Regions from separate parts of the Azospirillum sp. HJ39 genome, predicted to be linked through region 3. Evidence: riboswitches for the same ligand, from Rfam matches in the RefSeq annotation. Region 3 holds a riboswitch; each other region holds the start of a gene.
The links. A riboswitch is a leader RNA that binds a small molecule or an ion and turns the genes downstream of it on or off. The one in region 3 is predicted to bind cobalamin.
Positions count from the first base shown of each region.

Region 1: it holds a riboswitch for cobalamin, as region 3 does, so the genes downstream of both, ABMY26_RS34935 (CbtB domain-containing protein) here and ABMY26_RS12000 (ABC transporter ATP-binding protein) in region 3, are expected to answer to the same signal.
Region 2: it holds a riboswitch for cobalamin, as region 3 does, so the genes downstream of both, ABMY26_RS03950 (energy-coupling factor ABC transporter permease) here and ABMY26_RS12000 (ABC transporter ATP-binding protein) in region 3, are expected to answer to the same signal.
Region 4: it holds a riboswitch for cobalamin, as region 3 does, so the genes downstream of both, ABMY26_RS18695 (ribonucleoside-diphosphate reductase subunit alpha) here and ABMY26_RS12000 (ABC transporter ATP-binding protein) in region 3, are expected to answer to the same signal.

Region 1 covers NZ_CP167913.1:760,549-764,905, forward strand. The annotation lists gene cobW (cobalamin biosynthesis protein CobW) at 1-725, opposite strand, end outside; gene ABMY26_RS34930 (CbtA family protein) at 738-1,511, opposite strand; gene ABMY26_RS34935 (CbtB domain-containing protein) at 1,521-1,709, opposite strand; cobalamin riboswitch at 1,752-1,972, opposite strand; gene ABMY26_RS34940 (ABC transporter ATP-binding protein) at 2,311-3,087, shown strand; gene ABMY26_RS34945 (ABC transporter ATP-binding protein) at 3,125-3,817, shown strand; gene ABMY26_RS34950 (ABC transporter substrate-binding protein) at 4,000-4,357, shown strand, end outside.
Region 2 covers NZ_CP167905.1:741,809-746,165, reverse strand. The annotation lists gene ABMY26_RS03970 (cytochrome ubiquinol oxidase subunit I) at 1-256, opposite strand, end outside; gene ABMY26_RS03965 (hypothetical protein) at 273-506, opposite strand; gene ABMY26_RS03960 (DUF2946 family protein) at 580-1,035, opposite strand; gene ABMY26_RS03955 (DUF2946 family protein) at 1,443-1,865, opposite strand; gene ABMY26_RS03950 (energy-coupling factor ABC transporter permease) at 2,037-2,717, opposite strand; cobalamin riboswitch at 2,910-3,173, opposite strand; gene ABMY26_RS03945 (DUF2946 family protein) at 3,396-3,821, shown strand; gene ABMY26_RS03940 (DUF2244 domain-containing protein) at 3,892-4,357, shown strand, end outside.
Region 3 covers NZ_CP167910.1:306,609-310,965, forward strand. The annotation lists gene ABMY26_RS11990 (FecCD family ABC transporter permease) at 1-181, opposite strand, end outside; gene ABMY26_RS11995 (ABC transporter substrate-binding protein) at 178-1,152, opposite strand; gene ABMY26_RS12000 (ABC transporter ATP-binding protein) at 1,163-2,002, opposite strand; cobalamin riboswitch at 2,129-2,350, opposite strand; gene ABMY26_RS12005 (hypothetical protein) at 2,815-3,354, shown strand; gene ABMY26_RS12010 (flagellar protein FlgN) at 3,351-3,869, opposite strand; gene ABMY26_RS12015 (rod-binding protein) at 3,866-4,228, opposite strand; gene ABMY26_RS12020 (flagellar basal body P-ring protein FlgI) at 4,252-4,357, opposite strand, start outside.
Region 4 covers NZ_CP167911.1:1,138,323-1,142,679, forward strand. The annotation lists gene ABMY26_RS18695 (ribonucleoside-diphosphate reductase subunit alpha) at 280-2,235, opposite strand; cobalamin riboswitch at 2,344-2,580, opposite strand; gene ABMY26_RS18700 (short-chain fatty acyl-CoA regulator family protein) at 2,926-4,356, shown strand.

The DNA.
Region 1 (4,357 bases), on a different replicon from region 3:
GCGCCGACTCCCAGCAGCACCAGCGGATCGACGGCGCCCTGCGCGGCGCGGACCAGCTTGGCGCCGCTGCCGACGGTGCGTCCGGCGGCGTGGCCGAGGGCTTCGCGGATCAGGTCCTCGACGCGGGCGAGGTCGGCGGCGTCGACCAGATCGGTCTTGTTGACGACGATCAGGTCGGCACAGAGCAGCTGGTCCTCGAACACCTCCTCGACCGGCGTCTCGTGGTCGACCGTGCCGGCGGCGTCGCGCTGGGCGGCCAGGGCCGCCGGATCGGGAGCGAAACGACCCTCGGCCGCTGCGGCGGCGTCGACCACGGCGATCACGCCGTCCACGGTGACCCGCGACTTGATCGCCGGCCAGTGGAAGGCCTGGACCAGCGGCTTGGGCAAGGCCAGGCCGCTCGTTTCGATCACGATATGCTCGGGCGGCTGCGGTCGGGCCAGCAGCTTCTCGATGGCCGGGACGAAATCGTCGGCGACGGTGCAGCACAGGCAGCCGTTCGCCAGCTCGATCACGTCGTCTTCGGTGCAGGTCGGGCTGCCGCAGGCACGCAGGATGTCGCCGTCGATGCCGACGTCGCCGAACTCGTTGATGATCAGGGCCAGCCGACGGCCTTCGGCCTTTTCCAGCAGGCCGCGGATCAGCGTGGTCTTGCCGGCGCCGAGGAAGCCGGTGATGACGGTCGCCGGCACTTTCCCGGCAACCGTTTTTGCAACTGCGGACATGGGTTCGGCTCCTTAACGCGTGCCGGTCTGCAACCGGGCGGCGGGGCTGGGTTCGGCGGCCCCGGCCAGCCCGCTCATCAGCCAGCCGCAGACGGAACCCAGGATCGCCCAGAACAGGGCGGCGGTGCCGAGCGAGGCGGCGACGAACCGGGCCGCCAGCTCCGGCGGGACGGCGCCTTCGGCGCTTTCCGGATGGGGGGCGCCGACCAGATGGGGCAGTGCCGCGATCAGCACGGCGCCGACAATCACGAACCGGTTGCGGGCGAAGGCGAGCGCCGCCATGCCGATGCCGGCCCCGACCGAGGCGGCGAACCACCAGAGCTGACGGGCTTCCAGCTCGGCCCCGGCCATGCCCGGCAATTCCGGAGCCAGGCCGAAGGACGGCGCCAGCGAGACGGCGAAGAAACCGCCGACACCCCAGACCAGCCCGCGGCGGGCATCGACGGGCCGGCCGGCCAGCAGCATGGCGCCGCCGAGCAGCAGCGCATAGGCCACGCCGGTCAACAGGTTGGCGACGATGGTCAGGCCGGTGCGCTGCATCGCCTCTTCCAGCGTGGTCGGCACGCCCTCGCCCACCTCACGCACGGGGCCGTGCTGGTGGGAGTCGGCGGCGCCGCCGGCAGGGGCGGGTGCAGTGACGGAGGCGACGGGCGGGGTCACCACCTCGTATTTCTCGGCCTCGAGGATCAGCGGGACGGTCGTCGCCTGCTGAACGACGGAAGCGGCCGTGCCGGAGAGCACGCCCGCGACCAAAGCGGCTGTGAACAGCCGCCGGATCAGATCCATGACCCTGGCTTAGTGGCAGGGGAACGCGAAGGAATGACGGGCGTCGTGCGCCGCGTCGTGGATCTGCTGCGGCTGGGCGAAGCCGACGCCATACAGCAGGAAGCTGCCGAGCAGGATCGCGGCGAAGGCGGCGACCGAGGTCCGGGCGGCGCTGCGGGTCGCGGAACCGGCGGTGGCGTGTAGCGGATGGGTGGTCATCAGGCTGATCCTTGCTCTCCCGCCACACCCGGCGGGGTTGGGAAAATCCATCGGTCCGCCGGCAGGTTTCCTGGCTCACGGGTCACAGCGTCGCGGCCCGCCTTCCCGACCCTGCGGTCAGTGGCATGATGGACCGGACGCTCGCCGCACACAGTTGCGGGGGCAGCCGCGGCCTGGGGCCTTCCCGGAAGGCCCGTACCGCATTCCCTATTATCCCCGCCGTCCATAGGGGCGATCGGGGCACCGTCGGACGATCACCATCGCAGTGCGCACACAGTTTGGCAAGTTCGCAATCACGTCGCGGCCGCACGGACGATCTTGTACACAAACCTTTTGACTGCTGTCATGTTTGCTGGACAGAGTGTCCGGAATTCCGACACTTTTCAGTGCTACGGTTGGAGTGGAGGAGGCAGCGGACAGGAGCAAAGCGCCGGAGACACAAAGGTCCATGCGCCCGACCGAAGGGATATCCGCTGTGGCACGAATAGTGCGTACAACAATCGGTGAAACGTCCCACCGCATGGCGGCCGAGCCGGGAACTTCCGGCCCCCGGACCCCCGGGAACCCAAAGCAAGGACGAAGGGAGGAGAATTCGCGACCGATGAACGCCGCACCGAACGACGACATCATCCTGGAAGCGCGCAACCTGACGAAGGAGTTCAAGGGCTTCGTCGCGGTCAAGGAGGTGAACCTGCAGGTGAAGCGGGGCACCATCCATGCGCTGATCGGCCCGAACGGCGCCGGCAAGAGCACGGTGTTCAACCTGCTCACCAAGTTCCTGACGCCCACCCGCGGCCAGATCCTCTACAAGGGCCGCGACATCACCAGGACCAAGCCGGCCGACATCGCGCTGATGGGCTTGGTGCGGTCCTTCCAGATCTCGGCCGTCTTCCCGCATCTCAGCGTGCTGGAGAATGTCCGCGTCGCCCTCCAGCGCCCGCTCGGCACCAGCTTCCATTTCTGGAAGTCGGAGTCGTCGCTCTACGACCTGCACGATCGCGCGCTGGAGCTGATCGAGGCGGTCAACCTCTCCCCCTGGGCCGGGCACACCGCCGCCGAGCTGCCCTACGGCCGCAAGCGCGCGCTCGAGATCGCCACCACCCTGGCGCTCGACCCGGAGGTGATGCTGCTCGACGAGCCGCTGGCCGGCATGGGCCATGAGGACATCGAGGGCACCGCCGCCCTGATCAAGCGCGTCGCCGCCGACCGCACCGTGTTGATGGTCGAGCACAACCTCTCGGTCGTCGCCCACCTGTCCGACACCATCACCGTGCTCCGCCGCGGCGAGATCCTCGCCGAGGGGCCCTACGAGGTGGTGTCGAAGAACCCGCAGGTGATGGAAGCGTACATGGGCACTGGGGGGACCGGACATGCCTGACGGGATGCAGACGAAAACCGCCCAAGTGGGAACGGCGATGCTTGAGATTTCCGACCTGCACGGCTTCTACGGCGAGAGCCATGTGCTGCACGGCGTCAGCCTGGAGGTGCGCCACGGCGAGGTGGTGACGCTCCTTGGCCGCAACGGCGCCGGCAAGACCTCGACCATGCGCGCCGTGATGGGCATCATGGGCAAGCGCACCGGCTCGATCCGCTTCCAGGGCCAGGAGCTGATCGGCATGGCCCAGCACAGGATCCCGCGGCTCGGCATCGGCTATGTGCCGGAGGAGCGCGGCATCTTCTCGAGCCTCAGCGTCGACGAGAACCTGACGCTGCCGCCGGTGGTGAAGGAGGGCGGCATGACCGTCGCCCAGATTTACGAGCTGTTCCCCAACCTGAAGGGCCGCGGTTCGACCCAGGGCACGCGGCTGTCGGGCGGCGAGCAGCAGATGCTGGCGATCGCCCGCATCCTGCGCACCGGTGCCAACCTGATTCTGCTGGACGAGCCGACCGAAGGGCTGGCGCCCGTCATCATCGAGCAGATCGGCGTGGCGGTGCGGGCGCTCAAGGCGCGCGGCTTCACCATCGTGCTGGTCGAGCAGAATTTCCGCTTCGCCGCCACCATCGCCGACCGCCATTACGTCATGGAGGAGGGGCATGTGGTGGACATGATCCCCAACGACCAACTCAACGCCAACATGGACAAGCTCCACACCTATCTCGGCGTGTGAAGCGGTCCGACCACCGGACGGTCCCGGCGCGATCGCCGCTCCGCCCCGATCCGGGGGCGGGGCGGCGGTCCGTCGAGACATGTGCCGGCTGGCCCGTGCCCGACGACTTCCCCACGATCATGGCCCGACGCCCCGCCGCCGGGATGGGCCGGACAATAAAACCAACAGGGAGAGCCCCTTTCATGCGCACCCTTCTTCTCGCCGGCACCGCCCTGCTGACGCTCGCCGGGACCGCGATGTCCGTTGCCGCCCCCGCTGCCGCGCAGGTGTCGGACAACGTCATCCGCATCGGCGTGCTGAACGACCGTTCCGGCATCTACGCCGATCTGGCGGGCGAGGGCTCCGCCATCGCCGCGCGGATGGCGGCGGAGGAGTTCGGCAACAAGGTTGCCGGCGCGGCCGTGGAGATCGTCGTGGCCGACCATCAGAACAAGGCCGACATCGCCGCGTCGAAGGCCCGCGAATGGGTCGACACCGGCGGCGTCGACGTCATCGCCGACGTGCCGAACTCGGCCGCGGCCCTGGCGGTGCAGGGCATCA
Region 2 (4,357 bases), on a different replicon from region 3:
AATAGGCCCAGTTGGTGCCGAACTGGAACTCCATGGTGATGCCGGTGGCCACACCCATGGCGAAGTTGATGCCGAACAGCTTGCCCCAGAACTGGGTCATGTCGCGCCAGATGGCGCGCCCGGTCATCACATGGACGCTCTCCATGATGGCCAGCAGGAAGGACAGCCCCAGCGTCAGGGGTACGAACAGGAAATGGTAGAGCGCCGTCATGCCGAATTGCAGGCGCGACAGGCTCATCGGATCGAGATCGAACATAATGCGTCTTGAATCCTCAACGCGGCGGGGCCGAGGCGGTCAGGCGGCTGTCCATGGCGGACGCGTCGATGACCGGGCGGTGCGCACCGTCGAACAGGAACACCCGCATCGTCACCACCACGCACAGCTTGATCAACAAGGTGGCGGTGATGGCGCGGGCGAGCGGGGATGAAAGGGTCCATGACCGGGCCGTTGCACGTCGCGGCCCGACGGGCAATGGGGATGCCTTGCCCTGGTCTTGCGTGCTCATGTCGGGTCCTTTCGGACAAAAGGGGAGCGTTCGGCCGGCGAAGCCGGCACGTCGCGCAGGAACGGCGGTCATCTCAGAGCGGCAGGGGCGTCGGTGGGCCGCGCGGCCAGGCGCTGCCGGCGGGCCGGCCCGCCGGCAGGGTGGCCGGGGCGGCCGGTGTTTCGCAACGGACGGCGCCGGCACCCGGAACAGGAAGCTCCACGGGTGCCGGCATGTGGGTGGCGCCATGCAGGATCGGCAGGCAGAACAGGCAGAAGGCACCCGCGTGGTCGCCGTCATGCCGGTTGCCGGAGCGCCCCTCGTCGGTTGGCTCGGTCGCGGCGACGGGTTCACCGGTCCGGCGGTCGATGATGACGAGGCCGGCGGCGGTACAGATGACGATGCGATCGTCGAGCAGGCCTTCCGCGAACAGCGGGGTCCGGGCGGCGGGCGGCGGCAGCAGGGCTGCGGTCAGCGCCTGCCCGGTCAGCAGGGCCAGACAGCACAGCACGCCGATGCGAAGGCGCAGGAAGTCCAGAAGGGCGGTCAAGACCGTCCCCGACTGCATCCAGGCCGATAATCCGGCCGGCCTCCGCCCATGCCGTGCGTATGGCCGGCGCGCGCGTCGGCGGCGCCCGGCAGGCTTGGGGGCAGGCACAGGAACGGGGCGGATGCGCGAGGCATGGCGGACGGGGGAGGATGGAACGGGAGAAATGCGAGCGGGAAAGAAGCGGCCACGCCATCCTTTCCGTTTGTATTGAATCCGCGATCAGGCGGATCCCCGGCACGGAGGAGGCTTGGTTTGCTCGGACGGGCCGCAGGCGACCGCGGGAGAGATGCCGGGGTTTTCGATCCGTCGGGCACGGACTCCGGCCATGCGCACAATCGTGGCGTTACGGGCCACGCGGCGGAGAGGCGTCGGTCAGGGTGCGGACGGGAAAGGAATGGAACGCCGGCTCAGCCGGCGGCCGGCGGTGCGCGCGCCTGGAGGCTGGACAGGAACCAGCCGGCCGCGACGACGTCGCCGGGCAGGGTGCGGGAATCGGCAAGCACCATGGCTTGGACGGGGGCGGCCAGCGGCAGCTGGGGCGGAAGCCCGGCGCCGGCCATGATCGGGCAGAGCGGGCAATGCCCCTTCGCGGCACCCGTGGAGCCGGAGCCGCCGTCATCCAGGACCGGCTGCCCGTCGGCATCGACGGTGATCGTCCTGATGCCGTCGACGGAGCAGATGGAGATCGTTTCCAATCCGCCGGGACCGCCATCCAATGCCATGGCCGGCATCGTCACGCTCCACACCATCATCTGGACGACAAACGCCAGCACTCCGGCCAGAAGGCCGGCGCTGCGGATGCGGTCGGTGAAGGTGCGAGGAAGGGTCACGGTCCCGGTCGCTCGTCGGTTGTACCGCCGGAAGGAGGAGGCGGCCAAATCATGGTGCGGAACTCATGGCATGGAACCGGAGCCCCGGCAAGACATTACTCCGCCCATGGACATCGCGCGGCGCCGTCCGGCCGGGAACCCGTCCCTGGCAGGCCGGCGGGCGTGATCCGGTCAGGCGCCCTGATGGAGGCGCGCGTTGAACAGCGGGCCCTGGCTGTAGCGGTGCAGCACCTTGGCGACGGCCAGAACGGCGAGGTCGGCCAGCGGCTCGATGATGATGACGCTCATATAGGCGGCGCCGAAGCTGGCGACTTCCGCGACATTCTCGGCGGTGAAGCCGTGGCCGTAGAAGGCCCAGAACGCCACCCAGGCGACGATGCCGCCCTGGTAAGCGGTGGAGAGGGCAAGCGCCTGCGAGTATTTCAGCTCCACATAGGGGGTCGATGCCGGAACGATCCGCTTCGCCAGAAGGCCGATGCCCCACAGCGGAACCAGCAGGGTCGTGACGTTCATCCCGTATTGCGGCAGGTCGAAGGGGGCGAAGAGCACGCCCTGGATCAGCAGGCCGGCGGCGAGGCCGATGGCCGTCGCCCCGGCGCCGAACAGCAGCAGCAGGGTCGATCCGAGGATGAGATGCACCTCCGACACGCCGACCGGGTGATGCGGCAGGATCTCGAAGAAGGAGAAGACGAGGGCGGTGGCGATCAGGCTGCGCAGAGCCAGCGGTACGACACCGCCGTCGTCGCGGATGCCGTCGCGCGCCATCTTCCCGGCAAGGGCGAAGGCGCCGGCCGCCGTTGCGTAACTGAGGACGATCTTGGCGCCGTCGACGACGCCGGGTTCGATGTGCATGCTGTATGCCCTTTCCTGATCAGCCATGGTCGAAAAGGGGCGCCGTCGCGGGCTGGTGCCGGCATCGCATTCCCCCATCGCAGTACCGCTACCCAGGGCATGGGGCCGGACGGACGGCTTGCGGGGGTGCGGGCGGCCGGGAACTCCGGGAACCCATCGCATCGGCAAGCTGTCGCCGGGGCACCCCGCCCGAGGACGTTCGATCGGTCAGGCAGGTCTCCTGGCTTGCGGGTCCAGGCTGCTTCGTCGGGCCTTCCCGGCGCTGCCCGCGGCGAAGCGGGCAAACGCGCCAGTGGCGCTGAAAGGACGAAGCGGCTCGCCGCTCACAGTTGCGGGGGCAGCGCCGGTCTTGCCTCCTTCCCCGGTCGGGGGGGGCGGCGCACCGGCTTCCCTCTTAGCCTTGCACGTCCGGGGATGCCCGCGGACGTGCAAGGAACCATAACCATCCCCACGGTAAGGTCAGGATGCGTCCGCCGTCAATAGGCTCCCCCGTGGCTGGCCGGATGGCGGGGGCGTGTCTTCCGGCCCCGTCCGGATCGGTGCCGGAACGGATCATCGGTAGAAGAATGAACTCGTCTTGCGCGGGCGGCCCGGGCTATGGTGCGGCGACGCCGTGCATCCGCGACAGTTTCGGGACACGGCAGGGCGGGTGGTCGGCGGATTGGTCGGCGGAGTGGAATGATCCTGGATCGGAACGGAAGGCGACGGGCGTGGCGGATCGGCGGTTTGGCCGGTGCGGTCGCGCTGCTGTTGCAGATCGTTTCCTGGGCCTGGATGCCCGCCGCGATCCAGGCAGCCAATGCCGACGATACCAACCGGATCGTGATCTGCGCGCCGGACGGCTTCAAGACGGTGCTGCTCGACGATCGCGGAATGCCGGTCGATCCGGATGCCGCGGACAGCGGCGCGCCCGGAAACGCCATGTCCGGCGGTTCCTGCCCGTTGTGCCCCCTGATCGGCGGCTTGGCCATGCCGCCGCTCGCCGTGTTCGCGATGGCCGTCGATTTCGAACGGCATGGTCCGGAGCAGTTGCCCGGCAGCCGCATCGCTGCCGGCTGGTTCCTGTCCACCCTCCAGGCGCGCGCACCGCCAGTCACCGGTTGATCGCCCCGCGGCGCAAGCGGGCTTCATGCCTGCCGCCGCCCTGCCATGATCGATCGACCGGAGTCTCCGCATGCCCGATCTCCTCTTCGGGGAGGCGGCCGGCACGACCGCGTTCGCCCCCGTCGTCCAGCCTCTTCCCGGGGCGAAGACGGATGAACCGCTGTTCGATGCCGTCGCCACCCCGAACGACAGCGGCACCCGTTACGGCCGCGTCCTGTTCGCCGGTGTCCTCGCCGCCTATTTCGCCATCACCCTGTACGCCTGGCTGCAGCTCGGCGCCTGGCCGATGGCCGCTTATTCCCTGATCGTCCTCGCCTTTGCCGTCTGGTCCATGTACGCCGACGCCCGGCGCCGGCGGCAAGCCGAGCGCATCCGCATCTGGCCGGACCGCACCCTTCTGGAGCGCATCGACGGCTCCGGGCGACAATCGGCCAGCGAATGGCAGACCGCTTGGCTGCGGCTGGCGGTCGTTCCCGGCGGGGCCGGCGGTCCTGAACTGCGCCTGACCAGCCATGGCCGGTCGGAAACCGTCGGCG
Region 3 (4,357 bases):
AGACGATGTTGCGCTCGGCCCGGCTGGCGTCGGGGAGCGGGGCGAGCGCCGGCCAAAGCTCGTGCGCGATCACCGCCCAGACCTTCGGCATCGGGATGGGCGCGGCGCCGAAGCCGACGGCGGCGACCAGGGACGGCACGAGGAGGACGGCCAGCAGCAGGGGCAGGCGGGAGCGGCTCATCGCTGGAACAGCTCCGGGTGCAGGGTGCGGGCCATCCGTTCCAGCGCATCGACGTTGCGGGTGGAGGGCGTCTGCTCGGCATAGGTCAGGACGATGAAGCGGCGCTCGCGCACCGCCTCGACGTCGGCCAGCTGCGGCGCGGCCAGCAGGTTGCGGATCGTCGCCTCGGCCGGGATGCGGTGGTCGCTGACGATTATCCATTGCGGATTCCGCCGCACCATCTCCTCCCAGCTGACCCGGACATAGCTGTTGGGGATGTCGTCGAAGATGTTGCGGCCGCCGGCCAGCTCCATCAGCAGGCTGGTCATGCCCTCGCGCCCGACCGACAGCGGCGCGCCCTCGGTGTGGCAATCGTCGCAATACATCACACGCGGACGGTCGGCGGCGGTGCCGGTGCGCTCGGTCACCGCGGCGACGCGGCGGCGGAAATCGGCGACCATCGCTTCGGCGCGGTCGGAAATGCCGAAGATTTTGCCCAGGGCCAGCAGGTCGGCATAGAGCGTGTCCATGCCGATCGGCTCGCGCGGGCCGATGCGGATGCAGCTTTCCCGCAGGGTATAGGTGGCGACCCCCATCTCGGCCAGCCGCGCCGGGGTGAGGCCGCGCGCCTCGTTGAAGCCGTAGCTCCAGCCGGCGAACAGGAAGTCGGGGTCGACGGACAGCACCGCCTCCAGCGTCGGGGCGCGGTCGGGCAGACGCGGCAGGGCGGCGACGATGCCTGGCGGGGCGACCAGCCGGTGCTCGGCCCCGGCGATGCCGGAAACGGCGACCAGACGGTCGGCGAGGCCGAGATCCAGCATGGTCTGCGTCATGTTGGTGTCGTGGACCATCGGCCGCTTGGGCGGACCGGTGAAACGGGTGGTCTCGAAGCAGTTGGCGACCTCGACCGGGTAGCTCTGGGCGTGCGCGCCGCAGGCGGCCGTTCCCAGGAGAAGGGCCAGCGGCAGGCCGCGGAGGACAGGCGGGATCATGGGCGGTCCGTCAGGTGGCCGGCAGGGGGGAGAGGTCGATGCGCAGCCGGCCGTTGCCGGGATGGCGGTCCACCGTGGCGGCGACCCGGTAGACCGCGGCCAGCCGTTCGGGCGTCAGCGCCGCGTCCGGCGCGGCGTCGGACAGCAGGCGGCCGTCCTTCATCAGCAGGATGCGGTCGCACCAGCGCGCCGCCAGGTCGATGTCGTGCAGCGTCGCCACCACGGTGATGCCGAGGCCGCGCAGCAGGTCGAGCAGGGCGAAGCGGTGGTGGATGTCCAGGTGGTTGGTCGGCTCGTCGAGCAGCAGGATGCGCGGGCGCTGGGCCAGGGCGCGGGCGACCATCGTCCGCTGGCGCTCGCCGCCCGACAGCCGTTCGACCGGGCGGTCGGCCAGCGCGGTCAGCTCCAGCCGGGCCAGCGCGTCCTCGACGATGGCGGGATCCTCCGGCCCCGGACCGGCGAAGGCGGAGCGGCGATGGGCCAAGCGGCCCATGCCGACCACGTCGCGCACGGTGAAGCCGAGCGCGGCGGTGGAGTCCTGCGCCTGCAGCGCCAGCCGGCGGGCCAGTTCCACCGGGCGCAGGGCGCGCGGATCCTCGCCCTCGATGCGGATTCTGCCGGCCGAGGGGGCCTGCAACCCGGCGAGGCAGCGCAGCAGCGTGGTCTTGCCCGAGCCGTTGGGGCCGAGGATGCCGAGGAGGATGCCGGGCGGAACGGAGAAGCCGACCTGATGCAGCACGGCCCGGCCGTCCAGATTGCCGCCCAGCCGGCAGTCCAGCCCCTCCACCGCGATGGCGGCGGGCGGCGATGGGGTCTGGGATGGTCCGGTCGGGAAAGGCGCTGGCGTCATCCGTGCTTCCTGCCGTTGCGGGGCAGGGGAACCGGGCGGACGACTTGCGGGGCAGGCGCGGGCGTGTCCTGGACGGACTCCGGCCACACGCATGGCAAGCGTTCCACCGGGACACCCCGCCCGAGGACGTTTCGTTGTGGTGCTGGCAGGTCTCCTGGCTTGCGGGTCGCCGCCGGTCCGTCCAGCCTTCCCAGCACCCCGGAGGGCGCCAGTGGCGTAAAATGACGGAACGGCTCACCGCTCACAGTTGCGGGGGCAGCCCCGGTCTCACCGCAAGACGCGGCTCACCGGGTTCCCTCTTAGCTTCCGGCGGAGGCCGCCGGAAGAACCAGTACCGCCGCATTCATGGTCGACCCCGCCGCCGCGGTCAAGGTCCGTTCGCGTGGGGGCCGGGAAATCGCCTGTGAGTCCCTCTCCCGCCCCGGGAGAGGGAAGGGGCCCAAGCGCAGCTTGGGAAGGGTGAGGGGTTAGGCACGAAGCCATGCGGCTCGGGACTCTTGGCCCACCCCTCACCCTCCCCACTTCGTGGGTCCCCTCCCTCTCCCGGGGCGGGAGAGGGCAACCGTCGCCAAAGAGATACACGCGAAAGTAGAGTTTCATCCTGATGGCTGTCCCGTCATGCGTCGCGGTCCGGTATGTAATGTTATAACGTAACATATCGGGCGAACGGGCGGTCCGCAAGGAAAGATCGGCCGGGCTTTCCACATCCCTTTCCACATCGGCTTCATCGGCTATTAACGTGTTTTTGCTGAATTCGTAGGGTGCGGTCCGCCCATGGATGTGATGGCGTCGGCGCTGGCGTGGGAATGGCGATGGGCGATTCGGACGATCTTTTCGACATGTACCGCAAGGACCAGGGCAAGGCGGCCCTGAGCGGTCCCACCCTGGCGACCGCCCTTGCCGACACGGTGAAGCGCAGCTTCGCCCAGATCGACGAGCTGTGCGCGGAGGTGACGCGGGCGCTGGCGCAGGCGCGCTATACCACCCGGCTGGCGCAGACGGTGACAGACCGCTCCAGCTATGTGCGGCTCGACCGTCAGTCCGAGAGCTTCCGCGACTATCTGCGCGGCTGGAGCCAGCAGCGGGCGGAGAAGGGCACCGGCGGCATGCATTGGGAGGCCCAGATCCTCGTCACCGACCATCGGCGGACGACCAAGGAGATCGGGCTGGGCATCGCCTTCGAATGGCCGGGCGCAGGCGAGGAGGGCAACCTCGCCTTCGTCGAATTCTGGCCGACCGGCAGCGGGGTGGCGCTGCCGTCGGACGCGCGCGGCTTCCAGCGCGCGCTGGTCGCCAGCATCATCAAGCTGGAGCAGGCGGGCGAACTGTCCAGCGTGAAGGGCCGGGGCTAAAGCGAGGCGTTCAGGCCGGAGGCCGACAGCTCCACCGGCCGGCGGGCCTGGCCGTCGCGGGCATAGGTGCCGTCGCTCGACGCCTTCTCCAGCGCGGCGAGCAGGTTGCGGTTGATGGTCAGCACCGCCTTGCGCAGGGCGACGAGGCCGGAGGCGTTGACCGACACCGCCCGGTCGAGCCGGTCGATGCGCTCCAGCGTCATCGCGCGCAGGTCGTCGGGCAGGCGGATGCCCTCGTCGCGCGCCCGCAGCACGGAGGATTCCAGCTGCTCGGCCATCGCCGCCTTGCGGTGGGCGAAGACCTCCAGCCGGTCGAGCATGCCGGCGGCGATGCAGGCCGACTCCTCCTCCAGCACCGCCGACAGCGCCTCGACCGCGTCGAGGAAGTCGCGGACCAGCAGCGCGGTGGCGCCGTCATAGCCGGGTTCCGGTGCGGCCGGACCCTCGGCCGGTGCGGTTCCGGCGATGCGGTCGGGAACGAACTCGTGGATCAGGTCCTTGAGGGTGACGCTCATGATGTGCGCTCCGTTTGGGCGGCGCCTTGGGCTGCCCCTTGGGCGGCGTAGAGGCGGGCGATCTCGTCATGCGTCATCCGGCCGATGCCAAGCCCGCCGGACTCGGCGATGGCCTTGCCGTATTCCTGCAGCATCATGCTGCGCCACGGCTTTTCCGCCGGGCCGCCGCCGCCGAACAGCGGGCTTTCGCGCATGCCCGCGAACATGCTCTCCATCAGCTGGCCGACGATCATCGCCTCGAACTCCTTGGCGACCTTCTCGGCGGCAACCTTTTCGGCGGCGGCCGGATCGGGCAGCGCGGATGTCTGTTTGGATGCCGCCTGCGGCGTGGAACGGAGGGTGGGGGCTGCGAGGTCCATCGTCGGCTCCGGGCTTCTTGCGGTCAGATGATTTCCAGGTCGGCATGCAGGGCGCCGGCGGCCTTGATGGCCTGGAGGATCGCCACCATGTCGCGCGGCCCCACCCCCAGCGCGTTCAGCCCGTTGACC
Region 4 (4,357 bases), on a different replicon from region 3:
GCGCCTTCGCAGCGTTCCGATACTCGGTTGTTGCGTACACGTTGGGCCAAAAGAGCGGCATGCCCTGCCGGTCTACGAGGACCGCCAAGTCCTCGCCTGAGCGAGCCTTAAACCTTCTGACCTGGAATTGGGACATGTTTACGCTTCGCCCGACGTCCTAACATTGCTATGCGGACAGCGTGGCAAAGTTTACGGATAAAGTCAACTTGACAGCGCAGAGAAACCCACACAAAGGTTCCTCTGCGGCTGCCGAAGTTTACGATATCAGGATAGGTCCTGCTACTGGCAGGCGAGGCATTCCTCGTAGTCGGTGCGCGGCACCTGCAGGTCTGCCTTGTCCGCCGCACGCTCCTTGCCGGCGAAGGCGGCGCGCTGCACCGACTTGGAGCGGCAGTAGTAGAGGCTCTTCAACCCCTTTTCCCAGGCGGTCCAGTGCAGCATGTGCAGGTCCCACTTGTCGATGTCGCCCGGCAGGTAGAGGTTGATCGACTGGCTCTGGCAGATGAAGGGCGTGCGGTCGGCGGCGAACTCGACGATCCAGCGCTGGTCGATCTCGAAGGCGGTGCGGAAGACCGCCTTCTCGTCGTCATCGAGGATGTCGAGATGCTGGACCGAGCCCTCATGCTCGATGATCGACTGCCAGATCTCCGGCCGGTCGGCGCCCTTGGCGGCCAGCAGCCGTTCCAGATGGGGGTTGCGCACCGGCATCGAGCCGGACAGCGTCTTGTGGGTGTAGATGTTGGCCGGGATCGGCTCGATGCAGGCGCTGGCCCCGCCGCAGATGATGCTGATCGAGGCGGTCGGCGCGATCGCCAGCTTGTGGCTGAAGCGCACCATCATGTTGCGCTCGGCGGCGTCGGGGCAGGGGCCGCGCTCGTGGGCCAGCAGCACCGAGGCGGCGTCGGCGTCGCGGCGCAGCTTGCGGAAGAAGCGCAGGTTCCACGCCTTGGCCACTGCGCTTTCGAACGGCACGCCCCGCGCCTGGAGGAAGGAGTGGAAGCCCATCACCCCCAAGCCCACCGAGCGTTCGCGCATCGCCGAGTAGACGGCGTTCTCCATCCCCTCCGGCGCCTCTCCGATGAAGCGGGTCAGCACATTGTCGAGGAAGCGCAGGACGTCCTCGACCAGCCCCTCCTCGCGGTTCCACCCGTCCCAGGTCTCCAGGTTCATCGAGGCGAGGCAGCACACCGCCGTGCGGTCGTTGCCCAGATGGTCCCTGCCGGTCGGCAGCGTGATCTCGCTGCACAGGTTTGAGGTGGAGACGCGCAGGCCGAGGTCGCGCTGGTGCTTGGGGAGCGCCCGGTTCACCGTGTCGCCGAACAGCAGGTACGGCTCGCCGGTCTGCATGCGGGCCTCCAGGATCTTCTGCCAGACCTGGCGCGCGTTGGCATGCTTCAGGACGGCGCCGCTCTTGGGGCTGATCAGGGGGAAGGGCTTGTCGTCGCGCACCGCCTCCATGAAGGCGTCGGTGATGACGACGGCATGGTGCAGGTTCAGGCTCTTGCGGTTGAAGTCGCCCGAGGATTTGCGGATCTCCAGGAACTCCTCGATCTCCGGATGGTGGATGTCGAGATAGACGGCGGCCGAGCCGCGCCGCAGCGAGCCCTGGCTGATGGCGAGCGTCAGGCTGTCCATCACCCGGATGAAGGGGATGATGCCCGACGTGCTGCCGTTGCCCTTCACGGCTTCGCCGATGGACCGCACGCCGCCCCAATAGGTGCCGATGCCGCCGCCGTTGGACGCCAGCCGGACGTTCTCGTTCCAGACATCGACGATGCCGTCGAGCGAATCCGGGACCGCGTTGAGGAAGCAGGAGATCGGCAGCCCGCGCGTGGTGCCGCCGTTGCTGAGGATCGGCGTCGCCGGCATGAACCACAGGCGGGAGATGGCGTCGTAGAGCCGCTGGGCGTGCGCAGCGTCGTCGGCATAGGCGGCGGCGACGCGGGCGAACAGATCCTGGTAGCTCTCGCCCGGCAGCAGGTAGCGGTCGTCCAGCGTCGCCTTGCCGAAGTCGGTCAGCAGGGCGTCGCGGCTGCGGTCGATGCGGATGACGGAGGGATCGGGCGGCGTCCAGCTCTGCACCGGCGCGCGGCTGACGCCGTGCCGGTCGTCCAGGCGATCCGGTGCCCTGCGGGGGAGCGTCAGCAGGTTCCCGTGACGGTCGAAACCGCTGGCGAGCTGCTGGGCGAGCTCAGGGGCATACTCCTGGGCAAAGTCTGGGGCGTGGGCCGGCATCCGTGATCCCTTGTTCCTGTGCGGCGGGACGGCACGACGGCACGGCATGCAGGCATCGGGCGAAAGCGCCACGGGCGAACACGCGCACCACCGGGTCACCCCGCCCGTGGACGTTCATCTGGTTACGGCAGGTCTCCTGGCTCGCGGGTCGTCGCGGCTTCGTCCGGCCTTCCCGGCGCGGCCCCTGAACATCAGGTTGGCACCAGTGACCCTGAAACGACGAAACCGCTCTCCGCTCACAGTTGCGGGGGCAGCGCCGGCCTGACCGCGCTTGCGCGGCGGCACCGGCTTCCCTCTTAGCCCCGTATCTTGTCGGACACGAGGACCGTAACGCTAGATACGGTAGAGCCTGGCCGTGCGGGCGTCAAGCTGGAAGTCCTTGCCGCCCGTCGCGCCCCAACCCGGTGCAGCACGCCGCCTTCGTCGCCGCCACCTGCAAATTTCCGGCACTGCCGACGCCAAGTGGCGTGCACCCCGGGATCAGGTCGCACGGCAACTCACACACGCTTTTCCTGTCTGCCGCTGAACCGATCCGGGGCGCAGTCCCCCGGGCCAGCGACTGCGGGGCTTGTCCGGCGGTCGGGCAATTTGCAATATACGCAGACCGATTTCGTAGATAACCGCTGAGTTTGTCACGTTTTGCGAAGCGGTTTCAGCGGATCGGCGAATTTTGCAAATAAGGTGCTGGGCATGGCCAAGGCGTTCATGGGGGTGCGGCTGCAGCGGCTGCGCGAGGAGAGGGGGCTGACCCAGACGGCACTGGCCCGCATCCTGGAGATCTCGCCGAGCTACCTGAACCAGCTCGAACGCAACCAGCGGCCGCTGACGGTGCCGCTGCTGCTGCGGATCAACGCCTCCTTCGGCATCGACGTGCAGCTCTTCTCGGAGGACGAGGAGGCGCGGATGGTCGCCGACCTGCGGGAAGCCCTGTCGGAAGCCGGAACCGGCGAGGCCATTGCGATCGCGGAGATCAAGGCGCTCGCCACCAACATGCCGGCGGTCGGCCGGGCGCTGGTGGCGCTGCACCGGCGCGGGCGCGGGCTGGCGGAACGGCTGGACGCCCTGGCGGCAGGGGCGATCCCGGCCGGGCCGGGCAGCGCCCTGCCGGCGATGCCCTACGAGGAGGTGCGCGACTTCTTCTATCGCCACCACAATCACATCGCCGCGCTGGACGAGGCGGCCGAACGGCTGTTCGCTGGGGCCGGGCTGGAGATCGGGGCGGTGGACCGCGGGCTGGAGCGGCTGCTGGCGGATCGCCACGGCATCCGTACGCTGGTGACCGACGACGCGGGCATGCCGGGGGGAGCGCTTCGCCATTTCGATGCCGCCGACCGGATATTGCGGGTCGCCCGGTCGCTGGACCCCGGCCGCCGCGCCTTCCAGATGGCGACGCAGCTCGCCTTCCATCGGGAGGCGGAGCTTCTGCACCGGCTGGTCGAGGAGGGACGGTTCTCCGGTCCGCAGGCACGTGCGCTCGCCCGCATCGGGCTGGCCAACTATTATGCCGGGGCGGTGGTCATGCCATACGAGGCCTTCCTGGAGGTGGCGGAGGCCGTGGCCTACGACATCGACCTGCTGGGCCAGCGCTTCGGCACCGGCTTCGAGACGGTGTGCCATCGGCTGAGCACGCTCCAGCGGCCGGGGGCTCCCGGCGTGCCCTTCTTCTTCGTCCGGGTCGACCGGGCCGGCAACATGTCGAAGCGCCAGTCCGCCACCAGCTTCCACTTCTCGCGCGTCGGCGGAAGCTGTCCGCTGTGGAACGTCTACGAAGCCTTCTCGGCGCCCGGCCGTGTGCTGACGCAGCTGGCGCGCATGCCGGACGGGCGGGCCTATCTGTGGATCGCCCGCAAGGTGGTTCACGGCCGCAGCGGCTTCGGCGCCCCGTCGAAGAGCTTTGCCATCGGGCTCGGCTGCGACATCCGGCACGCCGGACGGCTGGTCTACTCCCGCGGGCTGGCGCTCGGCGATCCGGACGCCGCCACGCCGATCGGCGCCGGCTGCAAGGTCTGCGAACGCCCGGCCTGTCCGCAGCGTGCCTTCCCGCCGGTCGGACGCACCCTGGCGGTCGACGAAAGCCTCAGCCGGTTCGAGCCGTATCCGGTATCCGCCTCCCCGGCCTGAT